2 regions of the Variovorax sp. M-6 genome follow, and region 2 is predicted to be linked to the other one. Evidence: riboswitches for the same ligand, from Rfam matches in the RefSeq annotation. Region 2 holds a riboswitch; the other holds the start of a gene.

Region 1 (6,950 bases), on a different contig from region 2:
GCGCTCCAGCTTGCCGTTGGCATCCCAGGCGCGTTCGCGCGTGATGCGGCCCTTGTCGTCGTAGACCGATTCGGCGATGAGGATGCCGGCGTCGCTGAAGCGCTGGTGGGGGCCGATCGGGGTCTGGCTCAAGCGATCGCCGGCCAGATAGCGGCCGACGGCCGCGACCTGGCCGTTGTCGTGGAATTCGGTGATTTCGATCTGGCGCGCATTGCGGCCCACACCGTAGACGGACTTGCTGCGCGGCTGGCCGTTCTGGTAGTAGCTTGCGTCGCTCAGCGGCTCCCCGGCGGTGTTCCAGCGCTGCTCGCGCACCAGCGTGCCCTTCTCGGAGAACTCCTGGTCGCGCTGCTTGACCACGCCGCGCTCGCCGATCAGCGAGATCACTTCGCGGCGCTTGATTCCTTCGGAGGAGAAGCGCCTTTCGGTGCGCTGGTTACCCACCACCTCGTCCTGCGCGGCGGGCTTGCCGTTGTCGTAGAGCTCCTCGCTGCGCACCCGCTTGCCGGCCACATAGGACAGCCGCGACCGCAGCGTTCCCTTGGCGTCGAACAATTCGACCTTCGACGCGCCGCCGCCGAAGCCGCACAGCCTCGCGTCGTCGGCCACCGGCGCCAGCACCGGCTTGTCGCCGCAGCGCAGGGCCGAGAGTTGGCCGCGCTCGGTGAACTCGACCGAAGCGCGCTCGCCCGCGACATCGGCGAAGAAGGTCACGCGGCGCAGCGACCCGGTCGGATAGAAGGTGCGCACCAGGCCCATCTCGCGGCCGTCCTCGTAGGTCGCATCGCGCAGCACCTGGCCGGTGGGCGAGAACTCGCGGGCCCGGCCTTCCATGTTGCCGCGCGCGTTCACGCTGTGCTCCTTCGTGAGCTTGCCGTCCTCGTAGAAGCGCACCAGCCCCATGAAGGTGCCGCTCTGGATCTGCTGCTCGCGCACCAGCTGGCCGCTGTCGCGGTCCTTGCAGCGCATCAGGCCGGTCTTGCCCGCGGTGCTGCCGCCATGGGCCGGATTCACCGCCTGGCCATTGAGCTCGCAGTCCTGCACCGCGTGCGCCGTGCCGCCGGCGAGCAGCAGCGCGGCCACCGCCGCGCCGAAGCGCAGGAGGCGCGTCGAGGGCTGGGGTGGCGCTGCCGACAAGCTCATGCGTCGTAGACGGTGTCGAGCGACCTGAAGCCCTTGGCCTCGATCGGATTGCCGAAGGGGTCGCAGAAGAACATCGTCCATTGCTCGCCGGGCTGGCCCTCGAAACGCACTTGCGGCTTCAGCACGAAGTCGACCCCGGCCGCCTCCAGGCGTGCAGCGAGTTCGCGCCAGGCGGGCAGTTCGAGCACGATGCCGAAGTGCGGCATCGGCACCATCACGTCCCCCACGCGGCCGGTGCGCGAGGTGGCGAAGGGCTCGCCGAGGTGCAGCGAGATCTGGTGGCCGAAGAAGTCGAAGTCGACCCAGGTGTCGGTGCTGCGGCCTTCGGCGCAGCCGAGCACGTCGCCATAGAAGCGCCTGGCTTCGTCGAGGTCGCGCACGTGGAAGGCGAGATGGAAGATGGACATGTGACTTTCTGTGTCTGGTCGTCATTGTCCACAAGCCGGGCCGCAATGGCGAGCCCCGGATGCCACCGGCAAGCCCAAAAATGCGAACGCTTGGAGTAAGCTGCCCGGACAAGAACCACACTTCCGGAGCACCCTCATGAGCGACGCCAGCAAGCCTTTCGCCTTCAGTCAGTTCGTTCCGGGATTCGACTTCCTGAAGAACCTGGCTGGCGGGAGCACATCGCCCAGCGCCGTGCCCGGGCTGCCGAGCCTGTCGAACTGGGTGGCGCCGACGCTGAGCGTCGAGGAGGTCGACAAGCGCATCCAGGAGCTCAAGACCGTCCAGTACTGGCTCGAGCAGAATGGCCATGCGCTCAAGGCGACGATCCAGGCGCTCGAGGTGCAGAAGATGACGCTCTCGACCTTGCGCGGCATGAACGTGCGCATGGAAGACCTCGCCAGCGCCTTCACGCGGCAGGCAGCGCCGGCGCCGGCACCCGCGTTCCGGGCCGAGGCTCCGGCCGCCGCACCCGAACCGGCACCCGAGGCGGCGCCGGAAGTCGAAGAAGAGGCCTCGGCACCCGCGCGTGCCAAGGCCGCCGCCGCAGCCGCGACGGATGGGGCAGGCGTCGTCGATCCACTGCAATGGTGGGGTGCCCTCACGCAGCAGTTCCAGCAGATCGCCAGCTCGGCCCTGCAGGACGCCTCGCAGCTCAAGGTGCCGGCCATGGCGCAGCCGCTGGCCGACGCGGTCGGTTCGGGCGCGCGCTCGACACCGGCCAAGAGCGCCGCCAAGCCGGCGGCCGCTCGAAAGAAGGCGCCGTCGGCGACCCGCGGCGGCGCTGCGGCTGCCAAACGCCCGGCGCCGGCGCGCAAGCGTGCGCGCTGACGCCGATTCCCCGCCTTTGAGAGACACAAGAAAGCCGAGCCCATGAAGCTATTTCCTTCCGGGCATGCCACCCACCCGCAATGGCGCATGGCCGCCGGCCTGGTGCTGGCCCAATTGCGAGCGCAGATGGCGCTGCCCGACTATGCGCGCTCCCCGACCCTGGGCCTGCTCTACATCACCGACCACTACGGGGAAGACGCGCAGGAGATCCTCGATCACCTGGGCGCCGAACTGCCCGAAATCACCGACTGGACCGGCACCGTGGGGGTCGGCGTGGCGGCCAACAACGCAGAGTATTTCGACGAACCGGCCCTCAGCGTGATGCTGTGCGAGCTGCCGAGCGACCAATACCGCGTGTTCTCGGGCGTGGCGCCGCTCGCCAGCTCGGAAACGAGTGGCTTCGCGGCCCACACCGCGCTGGTGCACGCCGACCCGCGCACGCCCGAACTGAGCGAGCTGATCGCCGAGATGGCGGAGCGCACCGACACCGGCTACCTGTTCGGCGGCCTCTCGTCCGGCCGCGTCGGCTCGCTGCAGTTCGCGATCGGCGGCAACGGCAACATCCGCGGCCACGGGGCGGTCGGCGGCGTGTTCTCGGGCGGCCTCTCGGGCGTGGTGTTCGGCGAGGGCGTGCGGCTGGTCTCCCGCGTGACCCAGGGCTGCCAGCCGGTTTCGCGCGAACGCGAGATCACCAAGGCCGACGGCAACCTGCTGCTGGAGCTCGACGGCGAGCCCGCCCTCGATGTGCTGCTGGCCGATCTGCGGGTGTCGCTCGAGGCGCCCGAGCAGGCGATCGATGCCGTGCGCGCCACCCTGGTCGGCCTGGCCGAGGCCGGCAGCGACGGCATCCGGCGCACCGGCGACCTGGGCTCCGACGTGCGGGTGCGCCACATCATCGGGCTCGATCCGACGCGTCGCGGCGTGGCGATTGCCGATGTCGCCGAAGCCGGCATGCGCATGAGCTTCTGCCGCCGCAACGCGCAGGCGGCGCGCGCCGACCTGATGCGCGTCTGCGCCGAGATCCGCGAGGAGCTCGAGCCGCAGGAGCAGACGCTGGCAACCGCCCGCGCGGTCGCGGCCGGCGAGGCTGAGGCCGCGCCGCATCCGGCACGCCGCATCGCGGGCGCCATCTACGTGAGCTGCTCGGGCCGCGGCGGACCGCATTTCGGCGCCCCCGGCGCCGAGCTGCAGATCGTGCGGCATGCGCTGGGCGATGTCCCGCTGGTCGGCTTCTTCGCCGCCGGCGAGATCGCCCGCAACCACCTGTACGGCTACACCGGCGTGCTGACGGTCTTCACCAACGATGACTGAAGGCCGGCGCGCCGCCCGGTGAAGGCGAAGTCGACCTCGGGCGCGAGTCCGCTCACGATGCGCGCGATCGACTTGCCCGAGCCGCAGGCGTGGGTCCAGCCGAGGGTGCCGTGGCCCGTGTTGAGGAACAGGTTCGGCAGCTTCGTCGCCCCGATCAGCGGCACGTTGCTTGGTGTCGCCGGGCGCAGCCCGGTCCAGAACTGGGCCTCGGCCGCGTTGCCGGCGCCCGGGAACAACTGCTCCACGCGCCGCACGATGGCCTCGCAGCGCACCCGGTTCAGGTCGCGGTCGTAGCCGTTGAGCTCGGCCGTGCCGGCGATGCGCAGCCGGTCGCCGGTGGCCGAGGTGTAGCGCGAGAACACCAGCTTGAACTCGTCGTCGGTCAACGAGACCTGGTGCGCCTTCGAGGCGTCCTTGACCGGCATCGTGACCGAATAGCCCTTGGCCGGGTAGATCGGCAGCCGGATCCCGAGCGGTGCCGCGTAGAGCGGGCTCAGCGAGCCCATCGCCAGCACGAAGGCGTCGCCGCGGATGCGCTGGAAGCGGCCCTCGTTGTCGGTCGCCTCGACGTGGTCGATGCTGCCGCCGGCTTCGCGCAGCGCGGTCACGGTGTGGCTCATGAGGAAGCGCACGCCGGCTGCCTCGGCCAGCTTGACCAGCTCTCGCGCGAAGCGGTTGGCGTCGCCCGATTCGTCCTCCGCGGTGTAGGTGGCGCCGGCGAGTTGCGGGCGGATGTGGGAGAGCGCAGGCTCGAGCTTCACCGCCTCGTCGGCCGAGATCACCCTCCGGTCGCAGCCGAGCGCGCGCATCTGCTCGGCCGGCTTCAGCGCCGCGTCGAACTCCTTCTGCGTCGTGTAGAAATGCAGGATGCCCTGGGTGCGCTGGTCGTAGTCCAGGCCGGTGTCGCGCCGCAGCTGCTGCAGGGTGTCGCGGCTGTAGGTGCCAAGGCGCACGATCTGCTCGATGTTGTGGCGGGTACGCGCCGGCGTGCATTCGCGCAGGAACTGCAGGCCCCAGAGCCACTGGCGCATGTCGGCGCGGATGCGGAACAGCAAGGGCGCATCTTCCTTGCCGAGCCATTGCAGCACCTTGAGCGGTGCACCCGGATTGGCCCAGGGCTCGGCATGGCTGACCGAGATCTGGCCGCCGTTGGCGAAGCTGGTTTCCGCCGCCGGCGTGGCCTGGCGGTCGATCACGGTCACTTCGTGGCCGAGTTGCTGGAGGTAGTAAGCCGAAGTCACGCCGAGCAGGCCGGCGCCAAGAACGATCACGCGCATATCGAGAACCCTTGAAGGTTGCAGCGCTTGAACGCAACGGAGACGGAATGCTGTCGACAACGAGAGCAACCGGACCGAGAGTCCAAGTTGCCGCTCCCCCTGTCCTCGGTACCTGAGAGATTCACCCGCTGCGCCCGCAACGGGTTTGCTCCTTCGGTGCACCACGCGCACATTCAAGCGGCGTGATGGCTCTCCAGACGGCTTTGACAGTGAACTGCAGTACAGGCTCATCGAGTGAGCCGACCTGAGCGTTTATGGGAGTTTGCGCCTTCGGTGGGGCCCGTGGGCCCGCTCTCCTGCAGTGCGCGGATTGTAGCGGCGCACGGCAGAAACGCGCTAGGGGCGCCTGAAGGCGAAGTCGAGCTCGGGCCGCAGGCCGCTGACGATGCGCGCGATCGACTTGCCCGCGCCGCAGGCATGGATCCAGGTTCGGGTGCCGGGCGCGGTATTCAGGAACAGGTTGGGCAGGCGGGTCTTGCCGATCATCGGCAGCCGGTTCGGGCTGACCGCATGCATGGCGGTTTCGAAGCGGGCCTGCGCGGCGTCGGCGACGCCGGGCAGCAGCATTTCGGTGCGGCGCACGATCGCCTGGAAGCGGTCCGAGTCGGGCTCGGCCTCCTCGTCGAGCCCGGCCCGCACGACGGCCTGGACCCGCAGCTGCTCGCCGGCCGCCGTTTCGATGCGCGTGATGCGCAGCTTGCCCTGCCGGTCGCGCAGCGCGATGCGCGGTGCCTTCGCCGGCTGCAGGATCGGCATGGTGACGATGTACTCGCGCACGAAGCGCAGCGGCATATCGATGCCCAGGTCTTCGGCATGCGGCACGCTCGAGGCCCCCAGCGCCAGCACGTAGGCCTGGGCGCGCAGCGTGGCGGGCTGGCCGGCGGCATCGAGCAGTTCGACGTGGTCGACGCGGCCGTCGCGCTCCTCGAGCGAGACCACCGTGTGCCGGGTCATGAAGCGCACCCCCGCCGCTCGGCAGAGGAACACCAGGCTGGCCGCGAACTGCGTCGGATCGCGCACCGGATCCTCGAGCGCGTAGGTCGCCCCGGCCAGCTTGCCGCGGATCGCCTGCAGCGCCGGTTCGATGCCGATGGCTTCGTCGGCCGACAGCAGACGTTCCTCGCAACCGAGCCTCGACCAATGGGCCGCACTGGCCGTCCGCACATGAAAGGCCGCGGGGTCGGTAAAGAGGTTCAGGAGGCCGGCCGTCCGCGGCCCCTGCGGCATGCCGGCTTCGTCGCGCAGCGCCCGAGCGCTCTTGCGGCTGTAGGCGGCCAGGCGCACGAGATGGTCGAGAGGATCGCGTTTCGACGGCGTGCCCATGGCCTCGTCGAGCAGGCGCGTGAGCCGGCGGCGCATGCCCTTGCACATCCTGGCCCAGCGTTGGGCGCCCCGGGGCGCTGCGGGTCCGGGCCGCGTGGCCGGTGGGTTCGCGTCCGCAGGCGCCGCCAGGCCGCGCGCCTTGGCCGCGGGCGTGGCGTGCCGATCGACCACGGTCACTTCATGACCGAGCTGCTGAAGGTAATAGGCCGAGGTCACGCCGAGCAAGCCGGCGCCGAGTACAACTACGCGCATGTCCGAATCCTTTTGGGATTGCATGAACGGCGAGCGTTAGCGCTTCCTGTGAAAGCGGCAAGACCCGGGGTTCAGACTGCCGCTCCCCCTGTCTCTGTGACCTGAGAGATTCACCCGCTGCGCCCGGCAGCGGGTTTGCTCCCTCGGTGCACCACTTGGCGTGGTGACTCTCCAGTCGGCGATTGATCAAAAAATAGGCAGTGGTCGAATCGCATTGCGATTCACCTGAGCGTTCATGGGAGTTTGCGCCATCGGTGGGACGCGTGCGTCCGCTTTTCTGCCTGCCGGATTTTATCGAAGAAACCGGTTTCCGTGTTTTTCAGGCCCGGCGCAGGCGCGTGAACAGTTCGAATTCCCAGTTGCGCATGC
Region 2 (6,950 bases):
GCTCGCTGGGCGGCGAGCGTGAATCCATCGAAGCGGTGCAGCTCGGCACCCAGGAGCTCGCCTTCTCGTCGACCGGGCCGGTGCCGAACTTCGTGCCCGAAACCAAGATCCTCGACGTGCCCTTCCTGTTCCGCGACAAGGCGCACGCCCGCGCGGTGCTCGACGGCCCGATCGGCCAGGACATGCTGGTCAAGTTCGACGCCAAGGGCTTCAAGGCGCTGGGCTGGGCCGAGAACGGCTTCCGCCACATGACCAACAGCAAGCGCGACGTGAAGGCCCCCGAGGACCTCAAGGGCCTGAAGATGCGCACCATGGAGAACCCGGTGCATATCGCGGCCTACAAGGGCTTCGGCATCATCACCACGCCGATGGCCTTCCCGGAAGTCTTCACCGCGCTCCAGCAGGGCACGGTCGACGGCCAGGAGAACCCGCTGCCGGTGATCATCTCGGCCAAGTTCGACCAGGTGCAGAAGCACCTCACGCTGACCGGCCACGTCTACTCGCCCTGCATCTTCCTGATGAACAAGGCCTCCTTCGACAAGCTCAGCGCCGCCGACAAGCAGGCCTTCCTGGATGCCGCCAAGGAAGGCATCAAGGCCAACCGGGCCCGCGTCGACGAAGACGATGCCAAGGGCGTGGCCGACCTGCGCGCCAAGGGCATGACCGTCATCGACAACGTCGACAAGGCCAAGTTCGTCGCCGCGCTGGCGCCGGTCAACGCCGACTTCGAGAAGCAGTTCGGCAAGGCCAACCTGGACAAGATCCGCGACGTCAAGTAACCGGCCGCCGCGATACTCATCGCGGCAGCGCGCGCCCGCACAGCCTGCGCTGGCGGGCGTTTTTTTGTCCGAACCCCTGATGCGCCAATGAAATCCGCCTTCCTCGCACTCGACCGCTGGACCACCGGCCTGGCGATGGCGATCGCCTGCTTCATGCTGGTGGTCGCCTCTGCCCTCGGCGTGTTCCAGATCGTCACCCGCTTCGTGCTCGAACAACCGGCCGAATGGTCCGAGATCCTGATCCGCATCAGCCTGATCTGGATGGTCTTCCTGGGCATCCCGACCGCCTTCCGCCAGGGCGCCATGGTCAGCGTCGACGTGCTCTACCGATGGAGTCCGCCGAAGGTCCGCCGCGTGCTCGACTGGGTGGTGTGCCTGGCCGCGCTGACCCTGATCGCGGTCATCATCTGGTGGGGCTGGGACTACGCGCAGCGCGGCAGCGTGCAGTCGATGGCCGGCCTCGAATCGGTCTCGATGTTCTGGGCCTACCTGGCGCTGCCGGTGGGCGGGCTGTTCTGCGTGATCGGCATCATCGCCAACCTGATCGACCCGAAGCGCAACGAACTGGAAACCGCTCAATGACCCCCGTGATGATCACGACCATGGTGGTGTGCTTCGCACTCACCATCTCCGTCGCCGTTTCCATCGGCCTGGCCTCGGTGCTCGGCATCCAGGTCTCCAACGCGAACATGCTGATCTCCGTCAAGGAGATGTTCAACGCGATCAACAAGTTTCCGCTCGCCGCCATTCCCTTCTTCATCCTGGCCGGCAACCTGATGGAGACCGGCGGCATCTCGCGCCGCCTGGTCGACTTCGCCAAGAGCCTGGTGGGTGGCGTCCAGGGCGGCCTGCCGATGACCTGCGTGCTGACCTGCATGATCTTCGCGGCGGTGTCGGGCTCTTCGGTGGCGACCACCTTCGCGATCGGCGCGATCCTGATCCCGGCGCTGATCAAGCATGGCTACCCGGTCGGCTACGCCGCCGCGCTGCAGGCCACCAGCGCCGAACTCGGCGTGATCATTCCGCCCTCGATTCCGATGATCCTCTACGGCGTCAGCGCCGAAGTGTCGATCGGCGAGCTGTTCATCGCCGGCTTCGGACCGGGCATCCTGATCAGCCTGGCGCTGATGGCCTTCGTCTACGTCTACTGCAAGTTCAAGGGGCTGGGCAAGAACGACGGCGACGGCCGGCTCGGCGTCGCCACCGCCACCTGGCGTGCCGGCTGGGCGCTGCTGATGCCGGTGATCATCCTCGGCGGCATCTACGGCGGTATCTTCACGCCCACCGAGGCGTCGGCGGTGGCCGTGCTGTACGCGCTGATCGTCGGCACGCTGATCTACCGCGAGATCAAGCCGGCCGAACTCTATGCGGTGCTGCGCAAGTCGGTGGTGTCGTCGTCGGTGATCATGTTCATCATCGCCAACGCCGGGCTGTTCGCCTTCCTGATCACGCGTGCCGGCGTGCCCGACGCCATCGGCCGCTGGCTCCAGGAGGTGCTGCAGTCGCCGGCGATGTTCCTGCTCGGCGTCAATGGCGCCCTGTTCGTGATCGGCATGTTCATCGAGACCAGCGCGGCGATCATCGTGCTGGCGCCGATCCTGGCGCCGGTGGCCATGCACTTCGGCATCGACCCGGTGCACTTCGGCCTGGTGATGGTGGTGAACCTGGCGCTCGGCATGATCACGCCGCCCTTCGGCGTCAACCTGTTCGCGGCCTGCACGGTGGCGCGCATCTCGCTCGACCGCATCGTGCCCTACCTGATTCCGTTCGTGCTGGTCATCCTGGCCTGCCTGATGGTGGTCACCTACGTGCCCGGCGTCTCGCTCGGATTGCGCGACCTGGTCTACGCGAAGTAGCACCCTGTTGATGCGGACGGTTTCACGAAGCCGTCACGCCAGGGGTCCATGCTGCGGCGCTCGCCCACCGAACGCCGCAGCATCCCATGTTCCTCATCAAGACCGACAAGGCGCGCCATGAACTCAGCCCCGGCTGCCGCAGCCTGGGCCAGCGCGAGCGCGCCCTGCTGCTGATGGCCGATGGCCAGCGCTCGGTGACCGACTTCGGCCAGTTGTTCGGCGGCCGGGACGAAGCCGGGCGTGTCGCGCTGCACCTGGTGCGCGAAGGCTACCTGCTGGACCGCGGGCCCCTGGCGCAGGACCGCGTGCCTGTGCCTGAGCAGGAACAGCCCGCCGATCCAGCGCCGGGCGCGGCCGATGCCTTCGACGGCAAGCGCTCGCTCGCCACCACGCGCATGTTTCTTTTCGATCTGTGCGAACGCATGTTCGTACGCCGCGATCCCCTGCTGGCCGACCGGTTCCGCGAGATGCTGCGGGAGGCGCGCGATCGCGGCGCGATGCTGGCCGTGGCGAGCGGGATGCTCGACGAAATCGAAAAGGCAGCGGGCACCGAACGCGCCGAGTCGATCCGCGAGCGCATCGACCGGCTGCTGCCGGCCGCGGCCGTGCACTGAAAAACGCCGGCCGGGCGGTCGCCGATTCCCTTACACTCGCCCGGTCAGGAGAGCGTCCCGCCACGATGGGGCCGCCGAAGGCGCAGGTCCCTCGAAACACGGGCCCGAACGCTCAGGCAAAAGGACTGACGAAGCGCCCGTTCCCGGGCGTTTCCTTGCTGGAGAGAGGCGGTTCGTCGCGCAGTCGCGCCGGTCCGTCCACCGAAGGAGCAAACCCCGATCGTGGGGCGAATCTCTCAGGTAAAGCGGACAGCAGGGGTGGCCCATGGCTTCTTGCCATGGAACTAGACTGCCCCTTTGGAGAAACGCCCTTGGCCGCCGCATCCGACGATCTTCAGAAGACCCCGCTCCATGGCCTGCACCTGGCGCTGGGCGCCCGCATGGTGCCCTTTGCCGGCTACGAAATGCCGGTGCAGTACCCCGCCGGGCTGATGGCCGAGCACCGCCACACGCGCGAGGCTGCCGGCCTGTTCGACATCTCCCACATGGGACAGCTGCGCCTGGCCGGCCCCGATGCCGCCGCCGCCTTCGAGAGCCTGATGCCGGTCGACGTGATCGGCCTGGCGCCCGGCAAGCAGCGCTACGGGCTGCTGCTGAACGACGAAGGCGGCATCCTCGACGACCTGATGTTCTTCAACGAAGGCCAGGATTCGCTGTTCGTGATCGTCAACGGCGCCTGCAAGCAGGCCGACATCGCCCACATCACGGCCCGGATCGGCCAACGCTGCCAGGTGCTGCCGATGCCCGACCACGCGCTGCTCGCGCTCCAGGGACCGCAGGCCGCGGCCGCATTGGCGCGCCTGTCGCCGGGCATCGAGCGCTTCGTCTTCATGACCGGCGGCACGGTGCAGATCGGCGGCATCGCGGCCTTCGTGACGCGCAGCGGCTACACCGGCGAGGACGGCTTCGAGATCTCGGTCGCCGCCCGCGACGCCGAGCCACTGGCCCGCCTGCTGCTGGCCCAGCCCGAGGTGAAGCCGATCGGCCTGGGCGCGCGCAACTCGCTGCGGCTGGAGGCCGGCCTGTGCCTCTACGGCAGCGACATCGACCCAGGCACCACGCCGGTCGAGGCCTCCCTCGGCTGGGCGATCCAGAAGGTGCGGCGCAGCGGCGGCGCGCGCGAAGGCGGCTTCCCCGGCGCGGCCAGGGTGCTGGCGCAGCTCACGGCCGCCAACGGCGCGGCCGGCCACCTCGACCACGAGACGCTCAAGCGCAAGCGGGTCGGACTGGTCGCGCTGGAACGCATCCCGGTGCGCGACGGCTCCGTGCTCGAATCCTTCGAGGGTCTGCCGATCGGCCAGGTCACCAGCGGGCTGCTGGGCCCGACCGTCGACCGGCCGGTCGCGATGGGCTATGTGGCGCTCGCCTACGCCGAGCCCGGAACGCGGATCCAGGCCATCGTGCGCGGCAAGCCGGTGCCGATGGAAGTGAGCACCCTGCCCTTCGTTCCCGCGCGCTATCACCGGGGCTGAGGCCTCCCCGATTTTTCGATTTCTTCAAGCCAGCCATTTTTCAAGGAGTTTTTCATGAGCCTCAAGTACACCAAGGACCACGAGTGGGTGCGGCAGGAAGCCGACACGGCGCTGGTCACGGTCGGCATCACGGTGCATGCGCAGGACGCTCTCGGCGACGTGGTCTTCGTCGACCTGCCTGAAGTCGGCAAGAGCTTCGCTCAGGGCGACGTGGCCGGCGTGGTCGAGTCGGTCAAGGCCGCGGCCGACGTGTTCATGCCGATTTCGGGCGAGATCACCGAGGTCAACGAAGCGCTGCGCGCCGATCCCTCGCTCGCCAACAGCGCACCGATGGATGCCGGCTGGTTCTTCAAGGTGCGCCTGAGCGACCCGGCGCAGCTCGAGCCGCTGCTCGACGAGACCGCCTACGCGAAATTCTCCGCCGACAACTGAACCCTACGCCCCGACCGGACCCTCCCATGCCGACGCCCGTGCTGCCCACTTCCCCCTCGCTCAGCGAACTCCAGAACGCCGAGGAATTCATCGCGCGCCACATCGGCATCGAAGCCGAGGACGAGGTCCGCATGCTCGCCGCCGTCGGCTCGGCCACGCGCGCCGAACTGATCGACGGCATCGTGCCGCCGGCCATCCGCCGGCGCCGGCCGATGCGGCTGGCGCCGCCGATCACCGAGGCCGATGCGCTGGCCGAGCTGAAGGCGATCGCCGCGAAGAACAAGGTGGCCAGGAACTTCATCGGCCAGGGCTACTACGGCACCCACACGCCCGGCGTGATCCTGCGCAACGTGCTGGAGAACCCGGCCTGGTACACCGCCTACACGCCCTACCAGGCCGAGATCTCGCAGGGCCGCATGGAGGCGCTGGTCAATTTCCAGACCATGGTCTGCGACCTCACGGGCATGGCGATCGCCAATGCCTCGATGCTCGACGAGGCCACCGCGGCGGCCGAGGCCATGACATTGGCCCGGCGCAGCGTCAAGAGCAAGAGCAACGTGTTCCTGGTCTCGGGCGACTGCCATCCGCAGACCATCGAGGTGATCCGCACGCGCGCAGCGCCGCTGGGGATCGAGGTCAAGGTCAGCACCGCCTCCGAGACGCTGCCGCACCTGATGGCCAGCGGCGGCTTCTTCGGCGCGCTCGCGCAATACCCCGCCACCACGGGCCAGGTGCACGACCTGCGCCCGCTGGCCGGCCACGCGCACCAATGCGAGGCCGCCTTCTGCGTCGCGGCCGACCTGCTGGCGCTGACGCTGCTGGCGCCGCCGGGCGAATGGGATGCGGACATCGTCTGCGGCACCACCCAGCGCTTCGGCATGCCGATGTGCAACGGCGGTCCGCATGCGGCCTACCTGGCCTGCCGCGACGAGTTCAAGCGCTCCCTGCCCGGCCGTCTGGTGGGCGTCAGCGTCGACGCGCACGGCCAGCCGGCCTACCGCCTGGCGCTGCAGACGCGCGAGCAGCACATCCGGCGCGAGAAGGCCACCTCGAACATCTGCACCGCGCAGGTGTTGCCCGCGGTGGTCGCGAGCATGTACGCCGTCTACCATGGGCCCCAAGGGCTGCGCCGCATCGCGCAGCGCGTCGCGCTGTTGACCGCGGTGCTGGCGCAGGGCCTCGAGCAACTGGGCCGCGAGCTGGTCAACAGCACCGCCTTCGACTCGCTCACGATCCGCACCGGCGACGACACGCAGGCGATCGACGAACGCGCACAGGCGGCCGGCATCAACCTGCGCCACCGCCTGCAGCACCACCTGGGCGTCTCGCTCGACGAGACCACCACGCGGGCCGACGTCGAGATGTTGTGGGGCCTGTTTGCGCCTTCCGGCACCCGGGGCCCTGACTTCGACGCCATCGCCGCCACGGCGCGGGCCCGCATTCCCGAAGATCTGCGCCGCACCAGCGACTTCCTGACGCACCCGGTGTTCAACACCCACAAGAGCGAAACCGCGATGCTGCGCTACATCCGCAGCCTGAGCGACAAGGACCTCGCGCTCGACCGCAGCATGATCCCGCTCGGCAGCTGCACCATGAAGCTCAACGCGACCAGCGAGATGATCCCGATCACCTGGCCCGAGTTCGCCGACATCCATCCGTTCGCGCCGCCCGAGCAATTGCTGGGCTATGCGCAACTCGACGCCCAGCTGCGCGCCTGGCTCTGCGAAGCGACCGGGTACGCGGGCATCAGCCTGCAGCCCAACGCCGGCTCGCAGGGCGAATACGCGGGGCTGCTTG

What was found. Region 2 has a riboswitch for glycine ahead of gcvT (glycine cleavage system aminomethyltransferase GcvT). Riboswitches for the same ligand answer to the same signal wherever they lie in the genome.
Region 1: linked by a shared signal. The riboswitch ahead of AB4Z46_RS02910 (D-amino acid dehydrogenase) and the one ahead of gcvT (glycine cleavage system aminomethyltransferase GcvT) in region 2 are both predicted to bind glycine.

What each region holds. Positions count from the first base shown of each region.
Region 1 is NZ_JBFREQ010000002.1:92,582-99,531, forward strand. Features, by position in the region: gene AB4Z46_RS02890 (hypothetical protein) at 1-1,143, opposite strand, end outside; gene AB4Z46_RS02895 (VOC family protein) at 1,140-1,550, opposite strand; gene AB4Z46_RS02900 (PhaM family polyhydroxyalkanoate granule multifunctional regulatory protein) at 1,687-2,418, shown strand; gene AB4Z46_RS02905 (FIST signal transduction protein) at 2,461-3,729, shown strand; gene AB4Z46_RS02910 (D-amino acid dehydrogenase) at 3,690-5,006, opposite strand; glycine riboswitch at 5,096-5,213, opposite strand; glycine riboswitch at 5,214-5,315, opposite strand; gene AB4Z46_RS02915 (FAD-dependent oxidoreductase) at 5,343-6,581, opposite strand; glycine riboswitch at 6,660-6,766, opposite strand; gene AB4Z46_RS02920 (helix-turn-helix domain-containing protein) at 6,901-6,950, opposite strand, start outside.
Region 2 is NZ_JBFREQ010000003.1:268,917-275,866, forward strand. Features, by position in the region: gene AB4Z46_RS05595 (TRAP transporter substrate-binding protein) at 1-779, shown strand, start outside; gene AB4Z46_RS05600 (TRAP transporter small permease) at 867-1,361, shown strand; gene AB4Z46_RS05605 (TRAP transporter large permease) at 1,358-2,635, shown strand; gene AB4Z46_RS05610 (hypothetical protein) at 2,722-3,249, shown strand; glycine riboswitch at 3,293-3,379, shown strand; glycine riboswitch at 3,398-3,512, shown strand; gene gcvT (glycine cleavage system aminomethyltransferase GcvT) at 3,528-4,721, shown strand; gene gcvH (glycine cleavage system protein GcvH) at 4,776-5,153, shown strand; gene gcvP (aminomethyl-transferring glycine dehydrogenase) at 5,180-6,950, shown strand, end outside.